Regions from separate parts of the Streptomyces sp. NPDC007205 genome, predicted to be linked through region 1. Evidence: riboswitches for the same ligand, from Rfam matches in the RefSeq annotation. Region 1 holds a riboswitch; the other holds the start of a gene.
What was found. A riboswitch is a leader RNA that binds a small molecule or an ion and turns the genes downstream of it on or off. The one in region 1 is predicted to bind cyclic di-AMP.

Region 1 (7,730 bases):
CCGTACACCGACCTGTACGCGCTCGGCGTGCTGATGCACGAACTGCTCAGCGGTGACGTGCCGTTCGCGGGCTCCACGGCGCTCGGCGTGCTGCACCGGCACCTGTACGAGCCGCCGGTGCCCGTGCGCCGGATCCGCCCCGAGGTCCCCGAGGCGCTGGAGACGCTCGTCCTGCGGCTGCTCGCCAAGGACCCGCAGCACCGCCCGGCCTCCGCGCAGGAGGTGTACGAGGACCTGGCGCTGCTCCTGCCCGCGCGCGGGACGCCCACAGGGGCGCCGTTGGACCCCACGCGCCCTTTCCTGCGCCCGCACGCCCCCTGGCCGGACCGTGCGCGGACCCCCGCGCCCCAGCCCGCCCCCGTCGCGCCGGCGCCGCGCGTGGCCGAGAAGCCGGACGTCGCCGCGGCCGTGGACGAGGTCAAGCGCCTGCTGGGGGAGGGGCGCATCACCCAGGCCGTGGACATCCTGGGCGCGATCCTGCCCGCCGCCGCCGAACAGCACGGCGAGCACTCCCCGGTGGTGCGCACGCTGCGCAAGCAGTACGCGGCGACGCTCATGGACGACGGCCAGTACCGGCGCGCACTGCCCGAACTGCGCCGCCTCGCCGACGAACGCGCCGCCGAGGCCGGCCAGGCCGACCCGCAGTCCCTGCGCTACCGCTACGAGGCCGCGCAGTGCCTGGAGCAGCTGGGCGAACCGGCGGCGGCGCTCGCCGAGTACCGCGCGCTGCTGCCGTACTACGAGAACCAGTACGTCTCCGGCGACCCGCAGCTCGCCCATGACGTCCGCCGGCGTATCGGCCATCTGCTGCTCGCCGTGGGCGACCGGCCGTCCGCCCATGACACGCTGGCCCGGCTGCTGATGGACGTGGAGCGGCTGCGCGGCCCCGGTCACCCGATGGCCCTGGAGATCCGGCGCACCCTGCAGTGGCTCGGACAGGTGCGCGGTTAGCGCGTACGACGTCACGAACGGGGCGTGCGCCACCGGCTGAGCCGAAGCGGTGGGTGCGGGGGCGCAGCGGTGCCCCAAGTGCGTGCGAATCGTTGGTCGAATGGGTTGGCCCCGGCCCGCCCACTGCCTACCATCGATCACCGCAAGACTTTGTGCACCGTCGCACAATCTCCCTTGGAGGTCCCCTTGCACCGCCGCCGTCGCACCGCGCTCGTCCTCACCGCCGCGATCGCCGCCGCGGCACCCCTGCTCACCGCCTGCGGAAACGACACGCACCCGGGCGCCGCGGCCGTCGTCGGTGGGCAGCGGATCACCGTCGCCCAGCTGCAGAGCCGGGTCGACGAGGTCCGCAGGGCACAGCGGGCCGCGGTGCCGGACGAGACCCAGTACCAGCAGGTCCTCGCCTCCACCAGCAGTCTCACCCGGGACACCCTGCACAACATGGTCCTCGACCGGGTGCTGGACCGTGCCGCGCAGGACGCGGACATCACGGTCACCCGCAAGGAGGTCCAGCAGATGCGTGCCGGCCTGGAGCAGCAGGCCGGCGGCGCCAAGGGGCTGCAGGCCGCCTGGCTGCAGAAGTACGGCATCGCCCCCGCCCACCTCGACGACAACCTCCGGCTCCAGCTGGAGGCGCAGAAGCTGGCCCAGAAGCTCGGCACCGACACCTCCCGGCCCGCTTTCTGGAAGGCCCTGTCCACCGCATCCCGGGAACTCCGCATCTCCCTCAACCCGCGCTACGGCGGCTGGGACGTGCAGAAGAGCAGCCGCGTGGACGCCAGGACGCCGTGGGTACGGGAGGTCACGGCGGTGTCGGGCGGACAGCCGCTGACGGCGTAGCCGGTCGACGGTCGGCAGTCATACGATCACATGAACACCCCCACCCTGTGGATAGCCAAATCCGCTGCCTCCCACCGTGGGTTACGTTCGGACTGTGAACGCATCCAGCTCCGACCTCGCCCCCGCCACCGACCCGGGCCGCATCGTCCTGCTCACCACCAGCCACCGCGTCGCCCCCGGTCTGCTGTCCTGGCCCGCCTGGCAGGCACTGCGCGCCGCCGACGCCGTGCTCTGCGCGGACGGGGCGCATCCGCAGCTGCCGTATCTGCGCGAGGCGGGCATAGCGGTGGAGGAGGCGTCCCCCACCGCGCAGGAGCTGGTCGACGCGTGCGCCGGCGGGCGGACCGTGGTGGTCGTGGCCACCGCTGAGGGAGAGCCCGCGCTCACCGACGGCCTGGCCCGGCTGGCCGGCTCCGGCCGCGTCCGCATGCCGGAGCTGGAGCTGCTGCCCGCCTCCTACGACCTGCCCGGCGCCCGCCTGCTGGACCTCGTGCAGGTCATGGACCGCATCCGCGCCGAATGCCCCTGGTCGTCCCGGCAGACCCACGAGGGCCTCGCCAAGTACGGCCTCGAGGAGGCGTACGAGCTGGTCGAGGCGATCGAGGCCGGCGACCGGGAGGAACTGCGCGAGGAGCTGGGCGACGTCCTGCTCCAGGTCGTCTTCCACGCCCGGATCGCCGAGGAACACCCGGACGCGCCGTTCTCCGTCGACGACGTGGCCGGCGGCATCGTCGCCAAGCTCGTCCACCGGCACCCGCATGTCTTCGGCGACGAGAAGGCCGAGACACCGGAGGACGTCAAGGCGCACTGGCTGCGCACCAAGGCAGAGGAGAAGCAGCGCACCTCGGTCACGGACGGCGTCCCGCTCGGCCAGCCCGGACTGGCCCTCGCCGCCAAGCTCGCCTCCCGCGCCCGTACGGCGGACCTGGACGTACGCCTGCCGCACGGCGAGGGCATCGGCTGGGAACTGCTCGCCCTGGCGGTCCGTGCCGAGGCGGACGGCGTGGACCCGGAGTCGGCCCTGCGGGCGGCGGCGCGGGCGTACCGGGACGCGATCCGGCAGGCGGAGGGTGCCGGGCCCGAGGCGATACGCGCGGCCCGCGACGGCCACCGGGACGCGGAGGCCCACCCGAGTCCGGATACGGTCGGGGAGTGACCGACCAGCACCACCCCCGGACCGCCCCCGGCTCCACCCCACACTCCCTCCCCGACTCCGCTCCCGCCCTGTTCACCTGGGAGTTCGCCACCGACCCCTACCCCGCCTACGCCTGGCTGCGCGAGCACGCGCCGGTGCACCGGACGCGGTTGCCCAGCGGGGTCGAGGCCTGGCTGGTCACCCGGTACGCCGACGCCAGGCAGGCCCTGGCCGACCAGCGGCTGAGCAAGAACCCGGCGCATCACGACGAGCCCGCGCACGCCAAGGGCAAGACCGGCATCCCCGGCGAGCGCAAGGCCGAGCTGATGACCCATCTGCTGAACATCGACCCGCCGGACCACACCCGGCTGCGCCGGCTGGTCAGCAAGGCGTTCACCCCGCGCCGGGTCGCGGAGTTCGCACCCCGGGTGCAGGAGCTGACCGACCACCTCATCGGCCGTTTCGCGGCGAGCGGTTCGGCCGACCTCATCCACGAGTTCGCCTTCCCGCTGCCCATCTACGCCATCTGCGACCTGCTCGGTGTCCCGCGCGAGGACCAGGACGACTTCCGGGACTGGGCGGGCATGATGATCCGGCACGGCGGAGGGCCGCGGGGCGGAGTCGCCCGGTCGGTGAAGAAGATGCGCGGCTACCTCGCCGAGCTCATCCACAAGAAGCGCGAGGCGCTGCCCGCCGAGCCCGCGCCCGGCGAGGACCTCATCTCCGGCCTCATCCGGGCCTCCGACCACGGCGAGCACCTCACCGAGAACGAGGCCGCGGCGATGGCGTTCATCCTGCTGTTCGCCGGCTTCGAGACGACCGTCAACCTCATCGGCAACGGCACCTACGCCCTGCTCACCCACCCCGAGCAGCGCGAGCGGCTCCAGGACTCCCTGGCCAGGCGGGAAACCGGCCTGCTGGAGACCGGGGTGGAGGAACTCCTGCGCTACGACGGCCCGGTGGAGCTGGCCACCTGGCGGTTCGCCACCGAGCCGCTCACCATCGGCGGCCAGGACATCGCGCCCGGGGACCCGGTGCTCGTGGTGCTCGCGGCGGCCGACCGGGACCCGGAGCGGTTCGCCGGCCCGGACGTGCTGGACCTCGCCCGCCGCGACAACCAGCACCTCGGCTACGGCCACGGCATCCACTACTGCCTCGGCGCGCCGCTCGCCCGGCTGGAGGGCCAGACCGCGCTCGCCACCCTGCTCACCCGGCTGCCGGACCTGCGGCTCGCCGTGGACCCGGACGAGTTGCGCTGGCGTGGCGGGCTCATCATGCGCGGCCTGCGCACCCTGCCCGTCGAGTTCACGCCGGCCGCCGGAACAGCCGGGCGACGGTGAACGTGAAGGGCGTTCAACTTTGTGATCTTCACGTGATCTGCGCGGCATTAACTTGTGACAAGTGATCGTCTGCCGATACGTTCACCCATCAGCGTGGCGAAGGGTTTCAGTGCGCCGCGCCGGTCCTGCTGTCGCACGAAAGGCTTCCGCATGCTCTCCGGGAACGGTCGTCACCGTCGCCCCCGTCAGGCTCCGGCCCTCCTCGTCGCGGCCGGAGTGACCGGCTCCGCCATCGCCATCCCGCTGCTCGGCGCGGCGAGCGCCCACGCGGCCGACGGCACCACCTGGGACAAGGTCGCCGAGTGCGAGAGCGGCGGTTCGTGGAGCGCGGACACCGGGAACGGCTACTACGGCGGCCTGCAGATCTCGCAGGACGACTGGGGCAAGTACGGCGGCACGCAGTACGCCGACAGCGCCGACCAGGCCAGCCGCTCGCAGCAGATAGCCGTCGCCGAGAAGATCCTGGCCGACCAGGGCACCAAGCGGTGGGCCACCTGCGCCGTCCTCTCCGGCCTGACCTCCGACTCCGGTTCGGTCGACGTCGACACCGGCGTCGGCGGCCCCGGCGGCACCGGCGGGTCGGGTGACACGGGCGGCTCCGGGGACACCTCCGGCTCGGCCGACAGCTCCGACCCGTCCGGTCTGCCGGATTCGTCCGCATCCGGCTCTGGTTCCGACTCCGGCTCCGACTCGACCTCCAACTCGGCCTCCGGTTCGGATTCCTCCGGCTCGGCCTCCTCGGGTCCGGCTGCCTCCGGCTCCCCGTCGGACTCGGGCGCCACGCCGTCTCCGCACCAGAGCCACCACGCCACGAAGACCCCGGAGGCGCCCGGGGGCTCCGCTGGAACCGGTACCCCCAAGTCCGACAAGCCCGACAAGACCGGTTCCTCCGACGGTGGCGGCTCGCAGGGCGATGGCAGCTCACCGACGGCAACCCCCGGTACCGACGAATCGGACAATTACCAGCAGTCCGCCGGTTCTTGGAGCCTGGTCGACACCGGCGCGCTCGGCAGCGGCGGACGCCACCGGGGCGGCAGTGCGGACGAAAGCGTGACAAACGGTCAGAATGCCCCCTCTTCCGGCCGTCACGCCGGCCGCGCGACGGACGCCTACACCGTGCGTGAGGGGGACACCCTGGCCTCCATCGCCGACTCCCTGGGCGTCGCCGGCGGGTGGCATGCGCTCTACGACGGGAACAAGAGCGTCATCGGTGCCGACCCGAACCACATCACCGCCGGTCAGACCCTGGAAGTCGGTGCCGAAAAGGGCGGAAACTAGCGGCAGTTGACGCCCCCTTTCGCCGCTGATGTCCGATTCGGTGAAAGTGTGGGATGAGTCTCAGAAGCCCTGATCGTCTTTGAAATTCCCTCGATCACGTGTCTACGGTCAGGACCGCTCGTCACCACGAGCCCCGGCGGCCGCAACGCCGAATCCTGCCAGCGGTTGCCCGGGAACAGTCGTCGCGTCAAGCGCCGTGGGCAGGAGCGGGGGACCCAAGGTAAGTGCCGGGCCCGGCGGTTCACGCCGGTACCGGCTGGGGGTGAAGCCGCGCCTCGCGAAAGCGAGTGCGCGGCCGGGCAACTCAACCGGCCCGAACCCGACAGCTCACCTCGCAGGCGTCGGTGAGGGGATTGATCCATGCTGTTCTCCGGCAAGGGCAAGCACCGTCGTCCGTCCAAGGCCGTCCGCGCCATCACGCTCGCCGGTGTCACCGGCGCCGCCGTCGCCGCCCCGCTGATGGCGGTCGGCAACGCCTCCGCCGCCACCGCCTCCGAGTGGGACGCGGTCGCCCAGTGCGAGTCGGGCGGCAACTGGTCCATCAACACCGGCAACGGCTACTACGGCGGTCTGCAGTTCTCCGCCTCCACCTGGGCCGCGTACGGCGGCACCGCCTATGCCCCGCAGGCCAACCAGGCCACCCAGGCGCAGCAGATAGCCGTCGCCGAGAAGGTCCTCGCCGCGCAGGGCAAGGGCGCCTGGCCGGTCTGCGGCACGGGCCTGTCGGGCGCCGCCTACAACGGCTCTGCGCCCAGCACCTCCTCGAACACCACGTCCTCGAACACCACCTCGTCGAAGAGCACCGCGCCCAGCACCACCACGCGCTCCGACCAGCAGGCCGCCTCCCGCTCCGCCGAGCGCACGGCTCCGTCCGCGAGCAAGACCGTCACCACCCCGACCGGCAAGAAGGTCAAGAAGGGCGACGGCGAGTACAAGGTCGTCAAGGGCGACACCCTCAGCTCCATCGCCGTCGAGCACCACGTCCAGGGCGGCTGGCAGAAGCTCTTCGAGCTGAACAAGGACATCGTCGAGGACGCGAACCTCATCTACCCGGGCCAGCAGCTGCACCTGAAGTAAGCGGCGGCAGTCCTCGGGTCCGCCCCCGTCCCCACGGGCTCCCCGCCCCGGCGCGTGTTCCCCCGTACGCGCCGGGGCGGGGTCTTTTCTGTGCGCCCCCCGCCTCTTCGGTGTGCCCCGCCTCTTCGGTGTGCCCCGCCGTTTCTGCGTGCCCCGCCTTTTCTACGTGCCCCCTGCACCCACCCTTTGTTCCGCCCATGAACAATGGGTACCGTCTGTGTGCCCCTCCCCGTCCACGGGGCGGTCGGTCGGTGGCCGATCCCCCGGAGACGGTTAGGCTCTAGTCGCAAGGCACAGCCGTAAGGCAGCAAGCCCCGCACTTCCAGCGTCACATCCAAGAAGGAGATGCTCGTGCCGTCCATCGACGTCGTCGTAGCCCGGGAAATCCTGGACTCCCGAGGCAACCCCACGGTCGAGGTCGAGGTCGGCCTCGACGACGGCAGCACGGGTCGTGCCGCCGTCCCGTCCGGCGCCTCGACCGGCGCCTTCGAGGCCATCGAGCTGCGCGACGGTGACCCCAACCGTTACCAGGGCAAGGGCGTCGAGAAGGCTGTCCTCGCCGTCATCGAGCAGATCGGCCCGGAGCTGGTCGGCTACGACGCCACCGAGCAGCGCCTGATCGACCAGGCCATGTTCGACCTGGACGCCACCGACAACAAGGGCTCCCTCGGCGCCAACGCCATCCTCGGCGTCTCCCTCGCCGTCGCCCACGCCGCCTCCGAGGCGTCCGACCTCCCCCTCTTCCGCTACCTCGGCGGCCCGAACGCGCACCTGCTGCCGGTGCCGATGATGAACATCCTCAACGGCGGCTCGCACGCGGACTCCAACGTGGACATCCAGGAGTTCATGATCGCCCCGATCGGCGCGGAGTCCTTCTCCGAGGCCCTGCGCTGGGGCACCGAGGTGTACCACACCCTCAAGAAGGTCCTGAAGAACAAGGGCCTGTCCACCGGCCTCGGCGACGAGGGCGGCTTCGCCCCGAACCTCGGCTCCAACCGCGAGGCCCTCGACCTCATCCTCGAAGCGATCAAGGAAGCCGGTTACGCGCCCGGCGAGCAGATCGCCCTCGCGCTCGACGTGGCCGCCTCCGAGTTCTACAAGGACGGCAA
Region 2 (7,730 bases), on a different contig from region 1:
CGGGGTGAAGGCGAAGGTAGAGGCGTCCGGCTTCGCGAAGGAGACCTGCGTGAAGCCCGCGTCGAGGACGGCGGCGCCGCCGCTCTTCGGGGTCAGCGTGAACTTCAGCGGCATGCCCGTCTTCGCGTCGACGGCGATGCTGATCGCGCCGACCGTGGTGCCGGACTGCCGGGGCTTGATCAGCAGCTTGTAGGCGTCACGGCCGGCGACCTGCTCGGTGCCGTCGACGGTGACGGACGTGGTGTCGTCCACCGACTTCAGCGCCTCGTCGGCGAAGTCCTTGGGGGTGGCCGGGGGCTCGGCCCTGTGGTCTTTGCCGGAGTCGGCCGAGGTGCCGTGGTAGACCTCGTTGCTCCTGCTGTCGTAGCCCCACACGTCCGTGCCGTTGTGGATGAGGCTGTACTCGGAGCCGCTCTCCAGCAGCGACAGCTTCTGCTTCTGCGGGCCGTCCGCGGCGACGCGCAGCGTGTGCGTGCCGGAGACCAGCGAGGTGAGCCGGGACTGCGGGTCGGCGGAGGAGCCGCCGCCGGAGCCCCTGGCCGCCCCCGAGGCCAGGCTGTTCTCCAGGCCGCCCAGGTTGGGCAGGCCGAGGTCGGTGCTGGTCCGCACGGTGCCGGACAGCTGCTGCACGTCCGACTTGGCGATCTTCTCGATGAGCTGTTGTGCGGTGATCCTGGGCAGGTCGGGGTCACCGGAGGCGGCGAGCGCCGGGACCAGCCCGATCGTGGCCGCCGCCACCCCCACCACCGCGACCGGGACCGCGTAGCGGGCGGCCTTGCGGCGTCCGCCGCGCGGAGCTTCCTCCTGCGCGGCGTCCACCGCGTCGTCGGTTTCGTACGGTGCCATGTGTGCCTTACCTCCGTCGTCGGCGGCGGCTGTCCTCACGTTGGTCCACCAGAGCCGCCATTCTCACCCGAATCGGTGAGGAGTGGTGATGTCCGTGGTGTCCATCTCACCAAATCGGCCATGAAGAAGCGTCAGACCACGGAGCCAACTCCGTGTACGCCTGCGGTATGACACGTAGGGGCAGCGGCTCCCCCGACCCGTAGGGGTCTCACCGGAACGGAGGGGGCCGTACGGGGGCACGGACGTCTGCGGGTTGGGTATCGCACCAGGCCGTGCCGCTGGGCCGTACGGGTCGCACAGGGGCCGTACGGCCGGTCGCTGCCGCGCGGCGTGGCTCGCGCGGACGGCCGGGGTCAGCCGGCGCGGTGCACCACCGCGTCGCACAGCTCCATCAGCGCCGCCTTGGCGTCGCACTCCCGCAGCGGCGCCAGCGCGGCGCGAGCCTCCTCCGCATACCGGATGGTGTCCCGACGGGCCTGCTCCAGCGCGGGGTGGGCGCGCAGCGCGGCCAGCGCCTCGGCGTGCCGGGCGTCGTCGCTGAGGTCGGAGTCCAGCAGCCGGCACAGCGCGATGTCCTCGGGCAGCGCCAGCCGGGCCGCCCGCTCGCGCAGCCGCAGCACCGGGAGCGTCGGAATGCCCTCGCGCAGGTCGGTGCCGGGGGTCTTGCCGGACTCGTGCGAGTCGGAGGCGATGTCCAGGACGTCGTCGGCGAGCTGGAAGGCGACGCCGAGCCGCTCGCCGTACTGGGTGAGCACGTCGACGACCGTCTCGTCGGCGCCGGACATCATCGCGCCGAACCGGCACGACACCGCCACCAGCGAGCCCGTCTTGCCGCCGAGCACGTCCAGGTAGTGCTCGACCGGGTCGCGGCCGTCGGAGGGACCGGCGGTCTCCAGGATCTGACCCGTGACCAGCCGCTCGAACGCGAGGGCCTGGACCCGGACGGCCTCGGGACCGAGGTCGGCAAGGATCTGGGAGGCCCGGGCGAAGAGGAAGTCGCCGGTGAGGACCGCGACCGAGTTGCCCCAGCGCGTGTTGGCGCTGTCCACGCCACGCCGTACGGCCGCCTCGTCCATGACGTCGTCGTGGTACAGCGTGGCCAGGTGGGTCAGCTCCACGACCACGGCCGACGGCACGACTCCCGGCGCATAGGGGTCGCCGAACTGGGCCGCGAGCATCACGAGCAGCGGCCTGAACCGCTTCCCGCCGGCCCGCACGAGGTGCTGCGCGGCCCCCGTGATGAACGGCACCTCGCTCTTGGTGGCCTCGAGCAAGCCTTCCTCGACAGCCGTCAATCCGGCCTGGACATCGGCTTCCAGAGCCTGGTCCCGCACGCTCAGCCCGAACGGCCCGACGACGGTCACGAGGGGTCTCCTGTCTGCTGGTGTCTGCTGGCGATTACACGGTTTGTCGATAGGTCGCTGCCATCACTCGTCAGCGTATCCGGTCCTCTTTCGATCACCGATAGCGCCCACCGGTCCAGCCTGGGAGGTATCAGGTCAGGACCGGAATGTTTTTGATCATGTGAAATGAACGTATATTTATCGACTTAACAGAACTCTGTCCGCTTTGTCATGACTGAAGGGGCGAGTCGAGAGGCGAGCGCAGCAACGCCTGCGCCCCCAGGGCGACGACGGGTGCCGGGTCACGGGTTCCGCCATCCAGCCGACCCACTCGAATCCCCCATGTCCGACTTGAAGTACTTTGTCATTTCGTGAGTTGAGTCACTGGCGTCCACCGGCACCCCACCCCCGCCGATCCCCCCTTGCCCCCTTGCCCCGCTGGCGAGTTGAGGCTTGGCAACCGCAAAGGATCAAGCACCTCATAGGGCATAGATCAAGGTCAAATAGGACGTTGTGTGAATCCGGTACTTGTTCCCGACATGTGCTCTCGCATACGTTCCGGGCCGTCGGGCGGACGCCGAATCCTGCCACCGCCCGCATAACCATCCACGGACTCATTCCTATGGCAGGAGCGGGGGACCCAGGTAACTCGCCGGACCGGACGGCACACGTCGCACCGGAACGGCTTGGGGTGAAGCCGTGCCTTCCCGGGCACGGCCGGGCACCTCCCCGCCCGAACCCGACAGCTCACCTCGCAGGCGTCGGAGAGGAACTTCCCCATGCCTGCTGCCGCTCAGCACCGCCGTACCCGGAACAACCGCCTCGTCCGCGCCCTCGCCGCCGCCGGCACCGGTGCCGCCGTCCTCGCCCTGCCGCTCATCGGGGCGACCAGCGCCTCCGCAGCGACCCCGGCCGCCACCACGGTCTCCACCACCCCCGCCGGTTACCCGAACACCCTCGACGGCTGGATCCGCGAGTCCCTCGCGATCATGGCCCAGAAGGGCATCCCCGGCAGCTACAACGGCATCTACCGCAACGTCATGCGGGAGTCCTCCGGCAACCCCAGCGCCATCAACCTGTGGGACTCCAACGCCGCCGCGGGCATCCCGTCCAAGGGCCTGCTCCAGGTCATCGACCCGACGTTCAACGCGTACCACGTGGCCGGAACGTCCTTCAACATCTACGACCCGGTCGCGAACATCACCGCCGCCTGCAACTACGCGGCCAAGCGGTACGGGTCGATCGACAACGTCTTCGGCGCGTACTGACAGCTCCGCGGACCGGCAGGACAGACACCTACTGATAGGCCGGTCAGTCGGTCGGTGCCGGTCAGCCGGCCGGAAACAGTCGTTCGAGGACGACGGCGATGCCGTCGTCCTCGTTCGACAGGGTGATCTCGTCGGCCACCGCCTTGAGTTCGGGGTGCGCGTTGGCCATGGCGACCCCGTGTCCGGCCCAGTCGAACATCGGGATGTCGTTCGGCATGTCGCCGAACGCCAGAGCCTCCCTTGCGGCGATCCCGAGCCGCTCGGCGGCCAGCGCGAGGCCGGTCGCCTTGGTCACCCCGGACGGCTGCAGCTCCACGGTTCCCGGCCCCGACATGGTGACCGTCGCCAGTGAGCCCACCACCGCGCGCGCGACCGCCGCCAACTCGTCGTCGGACAGGTCGGCATGGCGCAACAGCACCTTGCTGATGGGCTCGCACCACAGGTCGTCGCGCCGGCCGACCCTTACCGCGGGCAGGGTCGGGTGCGGCATCAGATAGCCGGGCTCGATGAGCGTGAGCCCGTCGACACCGTCCTGGTCCACGGCCGCGTAGACCTGCCCCACCTCAGCCTCGATCTTGCCGAGCGCGGTCTCGGCCAGTTCCCGGTCCAGCCGGACCGACCACAACAGACGGCCGGACACGGCGTCGTAGACCTGCGCGCCCTGCCCGCACACCGCGAGCCCCGTGCAGCCGAGGTGTTCGAGCAGAGGCCGTACCCGCGGGGCCGGGCGGCCCGTCACCACCAGGTGCCGGACTCCGGCCCGCGCCGCCCGCGCGAGCGCGGCGAGCGACCGGTCGGAGACCGTGTCGTCGCCGCGCAGCAGCGTTCCGTCCAGGTCGGTGGCGATCAGAGCGTACGCGGGGGAGGCTGCCATGATCAGAGAATACGGATACCTCGCCTCGCCGACTCATCTTGTCGTCCTGCGTACTTGCGTACTGGTCAGCCCCAAGTGGTGCGCACCACCTCCTCGGTGGAGGTACGCACGCGCCACCTGCTTCTCGTCGTAGTGGTCGGCGACTTCGCCGGGTCCTCCGCTCGGCCGGCCCGGAGCCCGACGATCTCCACCCGCTCCTGCGGCACCCCGTCCTGCCGGACGCCCTGGAGCGACGCCGCCGGCAGGCCCGTGCCGCCGTCTTCCCGGAGGCTTCAGCCGTGGGTCGCCGCGAGGTGTTTCGTCAGGCGCGGAGAGGCGAACTCCGTACCGCAGACGAAGCGCATCACGGGGCCGTACGACGCCGCCGCCGGCAGACCCGTGAAATACAGCCCTGGGACGGAGGAGACGTAGCCGGGGCCGAGCTTGGGCGTGCCACGGCTCACGGCGAGCCGGGTGCGCAGTTCGTGGCCGAGGAAGTCCATCGCCGCGATGTCGACGCGGTAGCCGGTGGCGGCGATGACGTGGTCGGCGGTGAGCCGCTCGCTACGGCCGCCGTGGGTGCGGACGGTGAGGACGGGGGTGCCGTCCGGCGCCTCGGCGCCCACGACCCGCTCCACGTCCTGGACCAGCACGGCGCTCTGGAAGCGCTCGCGCAGCCACCAGGCGCCGAGCGGGCCGAGGACCCTGCGGACCAGGAAGTGGCGGGTGGCCTCGGGCAGATAGCGGTAGGGGTGCGGGTAGTAGCTGAACGCCCACAGCGACCATGCCCGGCCGAACGGGGACTCGGGGCGCAGCTTCGGCTGGTCCCAGGGCGGGGCGCCGAAGGCGACCCGGCCCCGGCCGCGCGCGACGACACGCACGCGTGCCCCCGCCTCGGCGGCAAGCGCCGCCGTCTCCAGTGCGGACTGCCCGGCGCCGACCACGATCAGCTCCCTGCCGGCGAAACGGCTCAGGTCGTGGTGCTGGGAGCTGTGCGAGACCGGGCCCGTGGCCGCCGGTCCGTCGGCCGCGGCCCCCGCCAGCTCCGCCGGGAGGTGCGCCAGGCCCGACAGTCCGGTGGCGACGACGACGGCGCGCGCGGTGAACGTCTCACCGGAGTCCAGCTTCAGTTCCAAGCCGCCGCTCTTGTCGCGGTCCACGGAGACGACCCGCACCCGCTCCAGGCCGGGGACCAGCTTCTGCTGGAACCACTCGCCGTAGGCGATGAACGTCTCCACCGGGATGATGTCCTCGTCGGACACCAGACGGCGGATCCCGGCCGCGTCGCAGTAGTCGGCGAGCGTGTGGCCGGGCTGCGGGCAGTTGAGGTTGGAGGCGGCGGGCGTCGACTTCAGGATCATGCCCTCGGGCATGTGGTCGCGCCAGCTGACCATGGGGTCGCCGAAGACGCGGACGGGGATGCCGCGCGCCCGTAGATGGGCGGCGGTGGACAGGCCGAACGGCCCGGCCCCGATGACTGCAACCGGTCGAGTCACGAAGTCCCTCCCCAGGACACGGTGCGCCACTCTTGGTGGCCTTGCCTACTTCGTGGAGGTGCTGCTGCCGCGGCGGTTGGTCCGCCACAGCTGATAGAGGTGCTTCGCGCCCGGGCGCACGAAGCGGGCGAGCATCGTGAGGAACGGCAGCGGGTCGTCACCCGCGAGCCAGGCCAGCTCCGTCCCGCTCGCCTTCGCCGGCGCGTGCGGCGTCGTATAGCCGCTGCGGCGGTAGGCGAGGAGTGCGGGCAGGTCGATGTTCTCCACGATGTAGCGGTGGCCGGCGCGCTGCTCCCCCTCAGGAACGGGGCGGCCGGTCAGATTCAGATGCATGGCGCGTACGACGTCCACTCCCGACTCGGTCTCGAAGAGCCGGAACTGGGCGCCCATGCGGGGGTTGAAGTCGAGGAGCTTGTACTGTCCGTCGCGCCGGTCGAAGCGCAGGTCGAGGTCGATGATGCCGCTGTAGCCGATCTGCTTGATGAAACGTGCGGCGAGGTCGGTGAGTTCCGGGTTGTCGACGACGTACGCGTTCGCCGTCATGCCTGCGTGCGGCGGCCAGGAGCGGACCTTGACGCCGGTGAACAGGGCGAGGGGGCTGGAGTCCTGGTCGAAGCAGGCGTGCACGATCCAGTCCTCGGCCTCCTCGCGCGGCAGGTACTCCTGGAGGATCACGCCCGGCCGCACCCCCCAGTCGCGGGCGAGGGCGAGCAGGCCCTCGCGGGTGGCGATCCGCGTGGTGCCGTTGACGGCGGGCCGGGTGCGCCGGACGAACGCCTCCCGGTTCTTGGCCACCACCGGGAAGCGGGCCGTGTCGGCGAAGGCGACGACGTCCTCGTACGACTCGGGGAACGCCGACGCGGGACTCGCGACGCCGTGCTCCACGCACAGTTCGTGCAGGCCCTGCTTGCTGGCGAGCCGGCGCGGCAGGGCGGGGTCGACACGCGGGAAGAGAAAGGATCCGGCCAGCTCGTGCTGGTGCTCGGCGACCAGTACGGCGGCCTCCTCGTCCGTCGGGACGAGAACGGTGGGGCGGCCGATACGGCGGCCGACGCGCAGCAGGCCCTCGACCAGGCGGCCCGGGTCCTCCGCACCGGTCGTCGGCCACACGAAGGCCTTCTTCAGATAGCGCGAGGAGGCCGCGGGCGTGTACGCGTCCTCGGTGATGGCATACATGGGCACGCCGAGCCGGCCCAGACTGCGGATCGCCCCGACGCCGCCGTGGTGCAGCGGATAGTCGCCGAACTTGACGATCAGTCCTGGTACGTCCCGGTCCGCCTCGAACGGCACACCGACGGTGTCTCCGGCCACGGGTCCCCCCACGTGTCCCCCCAATGGAACGGACCCACCCCGTCCGTGTCCCAAAGGACGCTAAGCCGGAATTGCCGCCTCCGACAAGGCTTTTCCGGACATTGCGAACTCTTTAGACAGAGTGCGAGCAACCTTTCGAAGACCCTTCGACACGCACCTTTCGGACACCGTGGCAGGTGCCGCAGGAGGCTCTGCCCAAGACACGCGTCACGGCCGTAACGTGTGGCGCGACCACATGGAACGAGCGCCGCGCACGGCCCGGATGAGAGTGAGGCAGCACCCCATGCCCCCCTTCGACGTCCCCGAGGGCGACCCCTTCGGCCCGCACAACCTTCCCTATGGCGTGTTCTCGCCCTCCGGCAGCACGGAGCGGAGGGTCGGCGTCCGGCTCGGGGACCACGTCCTCGACGCGGGCGCCGCAGCCGCCGCCCTCCGCTCGCCCCACCACGCACTGCTCGCGCGCCCCACCCTCAACGCGCTGCTGGCCGCCGGCCGCCCCACCTGGTCGGAGGTACGGCGCGCCGTCACGGCCTGGGTCACGGACCCCGCGCACCGCGAAGCCGTCGAGCCGCTGTTCCACCCCTTGTCCGAGGTGACCCTGCACCTGCCCTTC

Region 2: linked by a shared signal. The riboswitch ahead of ABZ624_RS26945 (transglycosylase SLT domain-containing protein) and the one ahead of ABZ624_RS27525 (transglycosylase family protein) in region 1 are both predicted to bind cyclic di-AMP.

The regions. Positions count from the first base shown of each region.
Region 1 is NZ_JBEYEW010000019.1:39,877-47,606, forward strand. It holds gene ABZ624_RS27500 (protein kinase) at 1-951, shown strand, start outside; gene ABZ624_RS27505 (SurA N-terminal domain-containing protein) at 1,138-1,791, shown strand; gene ABZ624_RS27510 (nucleoside triphosphate pyrophosphohydrolase) at 1,886-2,947, shown strand; gene ABZ624_RS27515 (cytochrome P450) at 3,016-4,266, shown strand; gene ABZ624_RS27520 (transglycosylase family protein) at 4,417-5,544, shown strand; cyclic di-AMP (ydaO/yuaA leader) riboswitch at 5,727-5,900, shown strand; gene ABZ624_RS27525 (transglycosylase family protein) at 5,905-6,621, shown strand; gene eno (phosphopyruvate hydratase) at 6,967-7,730, shown strand, end outside.
Region 2 is NZ_JBEYEW010000018.1:79,599-87,328, forward strand. It holds gene ABZ624_RS26935 (DUF2092 domain-containing protein) at 1-846, opposite strand, end outside; gene ABZ624_RS26940 (polyprenyl synthetase family protein) at 1,200-2,210, opposite strand; cyclic di-AMP (ydaO/yuaA leader) riboswitch at 2,791-2,963, shown strand; gene ABZ624_RS26945 (transglycosylase SLT domain-containing protein) at 2,969-3,457, shown strand; gene ABZ624_RS26950 (HAD family hydrolase) at 3,519-4,331, opposite strand; gene ABZ624_RS26955 (FAD-dependent oxidoreductase) at 4,604-5,806, opposite strand; gene ABZ624_RS26960 (ATP-grasp domain-containing protein) at 5,852-7,096, opposite strand; gene fahA (fumarylacetoacetase) at 7,401-7,730, shown strand, end outside.